Regions from separate parts of the Citrobacter farmeri genome, predicted to be linked through region 3. Evidence: riboswitches for the same ligand, from Rfam matches in the RefSeq annotation. Region 3 holds a riboswitch; each other region holds the start of a gene.
What was found. A riboswitch is a leader RNA that binds a small molecule or an ion and turns the genes downstream of it on or off. The one in region 3 is predicted to bind cobalamin.
Positions count from the first base shown of each region.

Region 1: another riboswitch for cobalamin. It lies ahead of btuB (TonB-dependent vitamin B12 receptor BtuB); the one in region 3 lies ahead of I6L53_RS08220 (cobyrinic acid a,c-diamide synthase CobB).
Region 2: another riboswitch for cobalamin. It lies ahead of I6L53_RS09645 (ABC transporter substrate-binding protein); the one in region 3 lies ahead of I6L53_RS08220 (cobyrinic acid a,c-diamide synthase CobB).

Region 1 covers NZ_CP077291.1:267,662-270,817, forward strand. Annotated here, with positions in the region: gene trmA (tRNA (uridine(54)-C5)-methyltransferase TrmA) at 1-1,081, opposite strand, end outside; cobalamin riboswitch at 1,196-1,388, shown strand; gene btuB (TonB-dependent vitamin B12 receptor BtuB) at 1,454-3,156, shown strand, end outside.
Region 2 covers NZ_CP077291.1:2,038,609-2,041,764, forward strand. Annotated here, with positions in the region: gene I6L53_RS09640 (FecCD family ABC transporter permease) at 1-783, opposite strand, end outside; gene I6L53_RS09645 (ABC transporter substrate-binding protein) at 849-1,901, opposite strand; cobalamin riboswitch at 2,121-2,348, opposite strand; gene I6L53_RS09650 (GNAT family N-acetyltransferase) at 2,527-3,018, opposite strand.
Region 3 covers NZ_CP077291.1:1,759,852-1,763,007, reverse strand. Annotated here, with positions in the region: gene cbiB (adenosylcobinamide-phosphate synthase CbiB) at 1-142, opposite strand, end outside; gene I6L53_RS08220 (cobyrinic acid a,c-diamide synthase CobB) at 139-1,518, opposite strand; cobalamin riboswitch at 1,608-1,782, opposite strand; gene pocR (transcriptional regulator PocR) at 2,086-3,003, opposite strand.

The sequences.
Region 1 (3,156 bases), 1.5 Mb from region 3:
CCCCACATTCCATATGATGCGTATACGGAAACTGATCAAACAGCGCCAGGCGTGAGATGTTATGCGTCTGGCTTAACGTTTCCAGGTTCTTACACAATGTCTCTGGGTTACATGAGATATAGAGAATGCGCGGGTAGGCCTGCACCATTTTCTCCGTCTCGCTGTCCAGACCGCTGCGGGGCGGATCGACAAAAATCGTTTCGCACTGATAGCTTTTCAGATCGATGCCCTGCAAGCGGTTAAACTCGCGTACGCCGTTCATCGCCTGCGTAAACTCTTCCGCCGCCATGCGGATAATCTGCACGTTATCAATCTGATTCGCCGCAATGTTGTATTGCGCGGCGGCAACCGATGGCTTGGCGATTTCGGTCGCCAGTACGCGCTCAAAGTTGCGCGCCAGCGCGAGTGAAAAGTTGCCATTTCCGCAGTACAGTTCAAGCAGATCGCCTTTCGATTCGCGGGTGACATCCAGCGCCCACTCCAGCATCTGAATGTTCATTGCCGCATTGGGCTGCGTAAAACTGTTCTCGACCTGACGATAGACCATCTCTTTGCCCGCGACCGGCAAGCGTTCGTCGATGTAATCCTGGTCCAGCGCGATTTTCGTTTTCGTCGCGCGACCAATCAAATGCACATTCAGGTTCTGCGCACGCAGCGCATCGCGCAACGCTTCGGCGGCTTCACGCCACTCATCGTCCAGCTTTTTATGATACAGCAGCGAAACCACCGCCTGATTGCTCATCGTGGTGAGATAATCAATCTGGAACAGCTTATGGCGCAGTACGCGGTTGTCGCGCACGCCTGCGATCATCGCGGTCATCAACTGGTTGATCAGTTCACTCGCCGCCGGGAAGCTGTCGACGCGGATCCGGCTTTTGCTCTGCTGGTCAAAAATGATGTGATACAGGTCGTCACCGTCGTGCCAGATGCGGAACTCCGCACGCATACGGTAGTGACTGACCGGCGAGCGAAACACTTCCGGAACCAGGCCAGAAAAGGGCGCCATCATACTCTGCAAGCGCACCACTTTCTCGGCGAGCTGCGCGTCATACTGTTCTGTCGGAAGGTGTTCGGGGGTCATGATGTATCCTGAAAAATATAAGTACGCGGGGATTGTAGGGATTGCTCAACAGATGTCCAGACATTGATGACTTCCGATATTTAACAAACGCGCTGGACAGTAAGATGTTACAAACTGTAGCATCCGTGTGCCGGTCCTGTGAGTTAATAGGGAATCCAGTGTAAATCTGGAGCTGACGCGCAGCGGTAAGGAAAGGTGAGATGAGAGCGTAAGCAGACACTGCCCCTGGGCGGGAAGTCTTCATTTCTATTATCCCTGACGGGGATACCTTCCAAGCCCGAAGACCTGCCGGCTAACGTCGCAACTGGTTTTCATCATCGCGTACTATCGGTGGGACCTGCGGCATCCTTCTTCTATTGTGGATGCTTTACAATGATTAAAAAAACATCGCTGTTGACGGCGCTCTCCGTCACGGCCTTTTCGGGTTGGGCACAGGATGCCACCCCTGACACGCTTGTCGTGACGGCAAACCGCTTTCAGCAACCCGTTAATACCGTTCTGGCTCCAACTGACATTGTCACGCGTGAAGATATCGAACGCTGGCAGTCCCGAACCGTCCTTGATGTCATGCGTCGCCTGCCTGGCGTGGATGTGGCTCAGAATGGCGGCATGGGGCAAAGCTCTTCTCTGTTTGTGCGGGGTACCGAAGCGAAACACGTTCTGGTGTTAGTGGATGGTATTCCGGTCGCCCGTCCGGGCATTTCGAATAACTCCGATATAGACCAGATCCCGGTCTCGCTGGTGCAGCGTATCGAGTATATCCGCGGCCCGCGTTCAGCGATTTATGGCTCTGGCGCGATTGGCGGCGTGGTGAACATTATCACCATGGCCGGTGAGGAGCGTTCGCAGATCAATGCTGGTGTGGGGTCAAAAGGTTATCAGCAATATGACGGCACTTACCGCCAACGTTTTGGCGATACCGTAGTGACCGCAGCCGGGGCGTATCAGACCACCAAAGGCTTCGATGTGCAGCCACGCTCCAGCTACAGCGGCGACAGCGATCGTGATGGCTATCGCAATAAGCTGTTCTGGGGAGGCGTTGAGCACAAATTTAACGATCAATTCGATGGTTACTTCCGTGGCTACGGCTATGCCAGTAATGCCGATTATGACCAGGGGAAATGGGGTTATGACGGCGGAAACGACGAGCATCAGAATTATACCCAGTCGTGGGATACGGGGCTGCGCTTCAATTCCGGTATCTACTCTTCGCAACTGGTCGCCAACTACCAGCGTATTAAGGACTATAACTACAGCAGCCTGAACGGGCGCTATGCGACAGGTTACAGTCTTGATGACATGGAGCAGCGCTATGTCCAGTGGGGCAACAACGTTATTGTTGGGCATGGTGCTGTCAGCGCGGGCGTCGACTGGAAGCAAGAAAAGCTAATGTCCTTTGGCGAGTATGGGACAGACAACTATAAGCGTGATAACACGGGGCTCTACCTGACCGGGCAACAGCAGATTGATAGCGTGACGCTGGAAGCGTCTGGTCGTGAGGACCATGACGACCAGTTTGGCTGGCATGGTACCTGGCAAACGGCGGCGGGCTGGCAGTTTGTTGATGACTATAAGGTAACGCTCTCCTATGGCACAGGTTTCCTTGCGCCTTCACTGGGCCAACAGTTTGGTGCAGAGCGCTTTGGTATCGCCTCGAACCCGAACCTGAAGCCGGAAGAGTCAAAGCAGTGGGAGGCTGGGTTAGAAGGGCTGACCGGTCCGCTTGACTGGCGCTTGTCGACCTATCGCTACAAAATCCAGAATCTGATCGACTACAACAACAATACCTACTTCAACGTCAAATCCGCGACCATCAAAGGGCTGGAATGGACGGGGAACCTGACAACCGGTCCGGTCGATCACCGCCTAACGTTGCAGTATGTGGATCCGCGCGATGATGAAACCGATCAGCAACTTTATCGCCGTGCGAAGCAGCAGGTGAAGTATGAGCTGAGCGGACAGGTCTACGAGCTGGGCTGGGATGTGACCTATCAGTACATTGGTGAGCGTTACGATTACGACTATGACAATTCCCGTAAGGTGAAAATGGGCGGACTGAGCGTGTGGGACATCGG
Region 2 (3,156 bases), 280 kb from region 3:
CACGCCACGGGTTCGTTTCACCGGAATACCCAGCGATGCCGCGGATTCCGCGCCAAAGGAGAAGGCATCCAGATGACGGGCATAACAGAAACAAATCGCGACGCCAGCCAGCGCGGTGGGGATCGCCAGTACTACGTCCGGCCAGCGGACGCCGCTCAGATTCCCGAGTAACCAGAACATAATGCCGCGCGCCTGTTCCGCGTTGGCGGAGCGGGTGATGATCAGTGAGGTCAGGGCATTGAATAACTGAGAACTGGCAATACCGGCAAGAATGATTTGCGTGGTAATGCCGCCGCCCTGCCTGCCGCCTGCGGCAACGGCCAGCAAGGCCACAAACAGAAAGGCGGTCAGGGCACCAATAAAGGCGCCGAACGACATGGTTATCATGCCAGCGCCCAGTCCGGTCAGCGCAACCAGCACGGCTCCGGTAGACGCCCCGGCTGAAATGCCCAGCAGATAGGGCTCGGCAAGCGCATTACGCAGTAAGGACTGTAAGACCGCGCCCGACACGGCCAGGCAGGCACCACAACTGGCGGAGACTAACGCACGGGTCAGGCGATAGTTCCAGACGATCCCGGCGTCCAGCGCATCAACCGGATAATGGGTATCAAACAGACGGTTCGCCAGCGTATTGAGCACGTGCTGCCAGGGAATAAATGTCTCGCCAATGGCGATCCCTGCCAGCAGAACAGCGCACATCAGCACGCTAACCCAGAGGGCATGACCGCAAACATTAACCGCTAACCGACTGACGGCGTGACGCGTCCTGCGTAAATCGCTCATAGTAACCTGTGTTTCGGAGTGCATAAAACGCGCCGGACCCGGCAGGATCTGGCGCGAAACGAGGATTACTTCGCGGCCTGAGGATGCGCTAAGCCATACTCAACCAGGGCATCCGCCAGCTTTTCAACACCGTCAATGGTTCTGATACCAGCATTCATGGTCTGTACGTCAATCACGGGCAGATGATTGGCTTTTACGGCGGGGATCAGTTGGGTGACCGGATCGGATTTCAGGTAATCCATTTTCACCTGCCAGTCATCAGCAGGGAAACGACGGCGACTCATTTCCCCCAGCACAATCACCGAGGGTTGGGCTTTGGCGATGGTTTCCCAACCCACTGTCGGCCACTCTTCGGCAGAGTCTATGACGTTTTTGACGCCCAGCGTTTGCGCAATCCAGGCCGCTGGACCTAATTTCCCGGCAACGTAAGGATCAAGTTGCAGGTCGGCGCTTGAGAACCAGAAGACAGCGGAGACATTGCTCTCCATCCCGGCGATTTTATTTTTCGCGGCGGCTTCGCGCGCCTTAAGGCTGGCAATCAGTTCTTCACCTTTATCCTGAACGTCGAAAATTGTCGCTAAGTCGGCGACTTCCTGATAGACCATCGCGATATCAAACATGCCTTTGCGGACGCCGTCACCGCCATCTTCGTTATCTTTCGCGCAGTCTGCCGGTGCGGTATACACCGGCACTTTCAATTCACTGAATTGTTCGTAAGACGCCACGGTACCGGCAGGACCGATTTGCCATTCGAACTGGCTGGCGACCAGATCCGGTTTTTTGGCAATGATGCCTTCGAAGCTGGGGATGTTCTGCGCAATAACGGCAATCTTGTCATTTGCCGCCTTATACGCGTCGGGTACTGGCCCGAACCATAGCGACGTGCCCACCACACGGTCAGCCAGACCCAGTGCATACAGGATCTCTGTACTGTTTTGTCCCACGGTGGCAACACGTTTTGGTGCCGCGTTAAAGGTGATATCCCGACCACAGTTTTTTATCGTCAAGGGATATTCCGTTTTTGCTGCATGAGAAAGACCTGAGGTGAGAAACAGTGCGGTACCTGCAACAACCAGAAGCGTTTTTTTATAAGATAAAGAGGTAAAATTAGCGTGCATTATTATCATCCCGTTCATGCCAGAATCTGAACGTCTGGTCATGGATTATGTCGTTCCATATATCGGGAGAGTTCATGACGATAGATGACATGACATCGTGAAATTTGCGCATGACCTTATGCAAATAATAGAAGTATGCAGTTCAGTCAGAAAACCGGTTCACCCTTTCACGGTGGCTGATGTCAAATAAATCATCCCATGGACCATCCCGTCCACTCAATGGGTATAAATTTGACAGCAGGTCTCCTGACTCACGGTAATCAGAATATCGGCCTTCCCATAAAGATTCGCTTTACAGTGGCCTGCAACAAAATATGCTGCACGAGGATATTCTGCATCCGCCTACAGTTGCGGGGGCAGTCATGGCATGGGATTAGAATAATCCGCACCATGTTCCTATTCACTACAATGTTGGTGTAATGAAATGCTGTCGGAAAAGACTGTATCGGCAATTGTTAACAAGATCAATCACAAGGATAAATGAGACTAAAATGGCCGGGTTGAGTATTTAATTGTTAAATATCATGTAGTTATTTGGTGTTCAATAATAAAATTTGGGATAGCTAAAGGTCATTATGAAAAGCTAAATGAGAATTAATTGACATTGATCAACTAATATTCTTAGTCATGATAATTTATGTGATCTTTCCATATGCACTAATTGCCAGTCGTCGTGCATATCCATCACTACCTGGAAATCATTACCTTGCCAGAAGGAATAACCACCCGGTAAAAAATGGTGGGTATGTAAGTATAATAGGGTGTATTGCTGTTGCTCGCAGAATGTTTCAGCAAAAGCGAGTAACTGGCGACCAATCCCCTGCCTGCGATAACGTTTATCCACATAGCAGCGACAAATTTCTGCCGTCTCTGTCAAAATATAACGTCCACGAAGTTCCGCTATTCTGTCGTCATATTGGCAGACGGCCAGGGTAGCAATAAGTTCATGCTTGTCACTCCAGGCGCAAAGCAATAAATTCCGCTCCTGTTGAATATACTGCTGTCGCAGGTGAAAAACATCTTCTCCGGCAGAGGGGACAGGTCTGTCAGCAGCAAAGAATTCATTTAAATGTTGTGTCAGAAATAACTGAACCGCCGGAATATCCTCTCCGGTCATTTCACGTATGGTAAAGGGAATCACAGATTGCCACTCTTATTCTCAGGAACAGAAGGCGGATAATAACAACTCAGGAAAGGAAAAACAGCGTGCAAAGCGGAAAATGTTACCGGCCCGTACAGGAACAGACCGGTAACA
Region 3 (3,156 bases):
GGTCGCTGCGGCAGTAGCGGCGAACAATCCGTTGCACGACATTGATCAAATTGCCTATCCAGCGCACCGGGTGCGGCCACTCTGGCGGGTCGCCAATCACAATGTCGAGAAGCCAGGCCACGCACCATGCCAGTAGCGTCATAACGCCTCCCTTGCGGCGTTCAGCCAGTGATTTAGCATTAATGGACGCTGAGCAAAGTGAACGTGCAGATAGCTGGCAAAGGTATTGCCGATTCGCCAGCCGCCGGACCACGCTTGCACCGTCTGACCGTCACGGACTTTGCGACATGCCAACACAGCAGGCGTTTCGGGAGAAAAATCGGAGTAATGAAATTCATGGCCACGCAGCACATCACCTTCTGCGGCCAACAGCGTGGGCTGTAGAGCTTGCGCTTCGCAATAGCCGAAGCGGGTCAGTCGTTTACCCATTTTGCTACGGCCTGGGATGATACCGGCCATGCGATGCTCAACCCCGTCAGCCTCTTCCAGCACGCTGCCGAGGTACATCAATCCGCCGCACTCGGCGTAGATCGCGACGCCGCGATGATGCGCCTCGCGCAGGCTTGCCAGCATCGTGGTATTAGCCGCCAGCGCAGCCGCATGCAGTTCCGGATAACCGCCGCCCAACCAGACCATCTGGCAATCAGGCAACGCGCGATCGTGGATCGGACTAAAGCGCACAATGTTGACACCAGTACGCGCCAGGAGCTTCACGTTATCGGGATAATAAAAGTTAAAGGCTTCGTCATCGGCCATCGCCAGCGTCAGCCCCTCCCCGGCGTTCGCCGCAGGAACCTCTGGCCAGTCACCCTGCGGTAACGCCGCAAGATGGCTTAACGCCAGTAACTGGTCGATATTCAGCGTGTTTTCCAGTCGGGCGGAGAAATCCTGCCACGACTGTTGATTTACAACTGATTCGCGCGCGGTCACCAGCCCCAGGTGCCTTTCAGGTAGCGCGACGCCATCAACACGCGGGACGTAACCCAGCACTGGCACCGCGCAGTAGTGCTCAATGGCAGTTTTCAGCAACTGAAAATGGGACTCGCTGTTAACGCGATTAACGATAACGCCGGCAATGTTCAGCGTCGGGTCAAAATGCTGGAAGCCCATCACCGTAGCGGCAATGGAGGTTGAAACGGCTTTCCCGTCAACCAGCAGGATCACCGGACAGCCTAACTGTTTTGCCATCGCGGCGGTACTGCAGTAGTCAGGGTCAGTGCCATAGCCGTCATACAGCCCCATCACCCCTTCAATCACCGCAATATCTGCGTCCTGCATCTGCTCGCGGAACAGGGCATTAAGGATCGATTCGGGAAGCATAAAGCTGTCGAGATTACGGGAAGCGGCGCCGCTGATGGCCGTATGCCAGGCGGTATCCAGATAGTCAGGGCCGACTTTGCAGGGCTGAACGCGTAAACCACGTTGTTTCAATACGTTCAGCAAGCCCAGGGTCACCGTGGTTTTACCACAGCCACTACCGGTACCTGCCAGAACAAACGCGTACTGCTTCGCCGCCATGACCCTGATCCTGTTCAGGGTGGTAGGGATGTACTGACACCCAGTCTTTCGACTGTACGCATCTGAGCAACCCACTTCCCACCGAAGTTGTTGGTAGTGTCCGACAGGCTGGTCTTCTGGCTTAGCGTCATCCTCGCCCGTCCTTCCCAATCTTGCGATCAGTGGTCCTCACGGGGTTGTCAGCATCACAGCAGCGGGGGCTGCGGGGGATTTTCACCCCCTTCCCAGACACAAATGTGTCAAACCTGTCAGCTTAAATGATGAGCAGAATGAATTCTCCTCATCACAACAATACTTTTTCGTTACTTATTCGTTGCGCATTTTTTATCAACATAAAATGCCGCAATAAAACGATTCTGAATGAAATGTCATGCAAGAGAATAATGAAACCTCTTAACAATGACACTGTATCTCATCACAGAAATAAAAACTGGTGAAGTTTATTCCGTAAAGAGCGATATTTTATTGCGCTATGACAATTTATTGCTGTACTAAAAACACTTAACCATTATAAATGACCGGATTACGCGGGAATATCAAAAATCGGCAATAGCAAAATATTGCTATTTACGCCGATTCAGCAGGCAAATTTTCATTTATTTTTTGTCGATAGGCCTGCGGCGTAACCTGATAAGTCTGACGGAACACTTTGCAAAAATAGCTGGTTTGCGAAAAACCTAAATTGCGGGCAATACTGGCGATGCTCCAGTCACTATGGCAAAGCAGCTCTCTGGCACTGGCCATACGCTGTTGATTGACCCACGCGTTAAAACCAATGCCCTGATATTTTTTGAACAATTTGCTGAAATAGTACGGGCTCAGATAAACGTGCGACGCCACATCTTCAAGACGAAGATCGTCAGACAGATGTGCATCAATATAACGCAACGCTTTTTTCATCTTGCTGTCATGGGGGCTGGCGACGCGGGCCGGACGTGCAGGTTCTGCAGGCTGCGCACTGTCTTTGATCACCACGAAATTAAGTTGCTTTTTGAGGCAGTTTTCAACAATGAGTTTAAGCAGATCCGCCGAGGCCATCACGCGTGAATAGTCCATTTCCGGGACGTTACTGAACTCATTGAGCAGTTCAGGATCGGCCTGCCAGCGATCGTCAACCTTCATGATATCGAGCAGATCGGCACCATCATCGTTACGTAAACGCACCTGGCCGCACAAGACGAACCCAACAAGATGGCCTGCAATCACGAGAGGAATAGAGAAATCGGTAAGCCCGGCATGACAGCGATAGATACAGGGTTGATCCGATTTTGACGCTTCCAGTCCCCCACAGCGATCGCTCATACGACACCGGGTACTGTGTTGTGGATGCTGACGCATCAGTTGACAAAAAGGCGTGAAATTAAACAGCTCAGAAATCTCATCACCATGAATATTGACAACCACAACAGCCAGGCTGGTCGCTTGCGCAAAATCCTGTGCGATTTTATTAATGAGTTCTGAGTTCAGGGTACTCGCAGAAATCATGATAAAATCCCTCAGTTAATCCATTGTTATAATAAAAACATAAATTTTACATTTACTTTTTATCATCCCCTATCCTTGTATGTAAATGATAGAAAGTACAAGGGACAATAACAAAAGTCTCCCCGGGTGGGGAGACTTTTTAGTCAGTTCGTG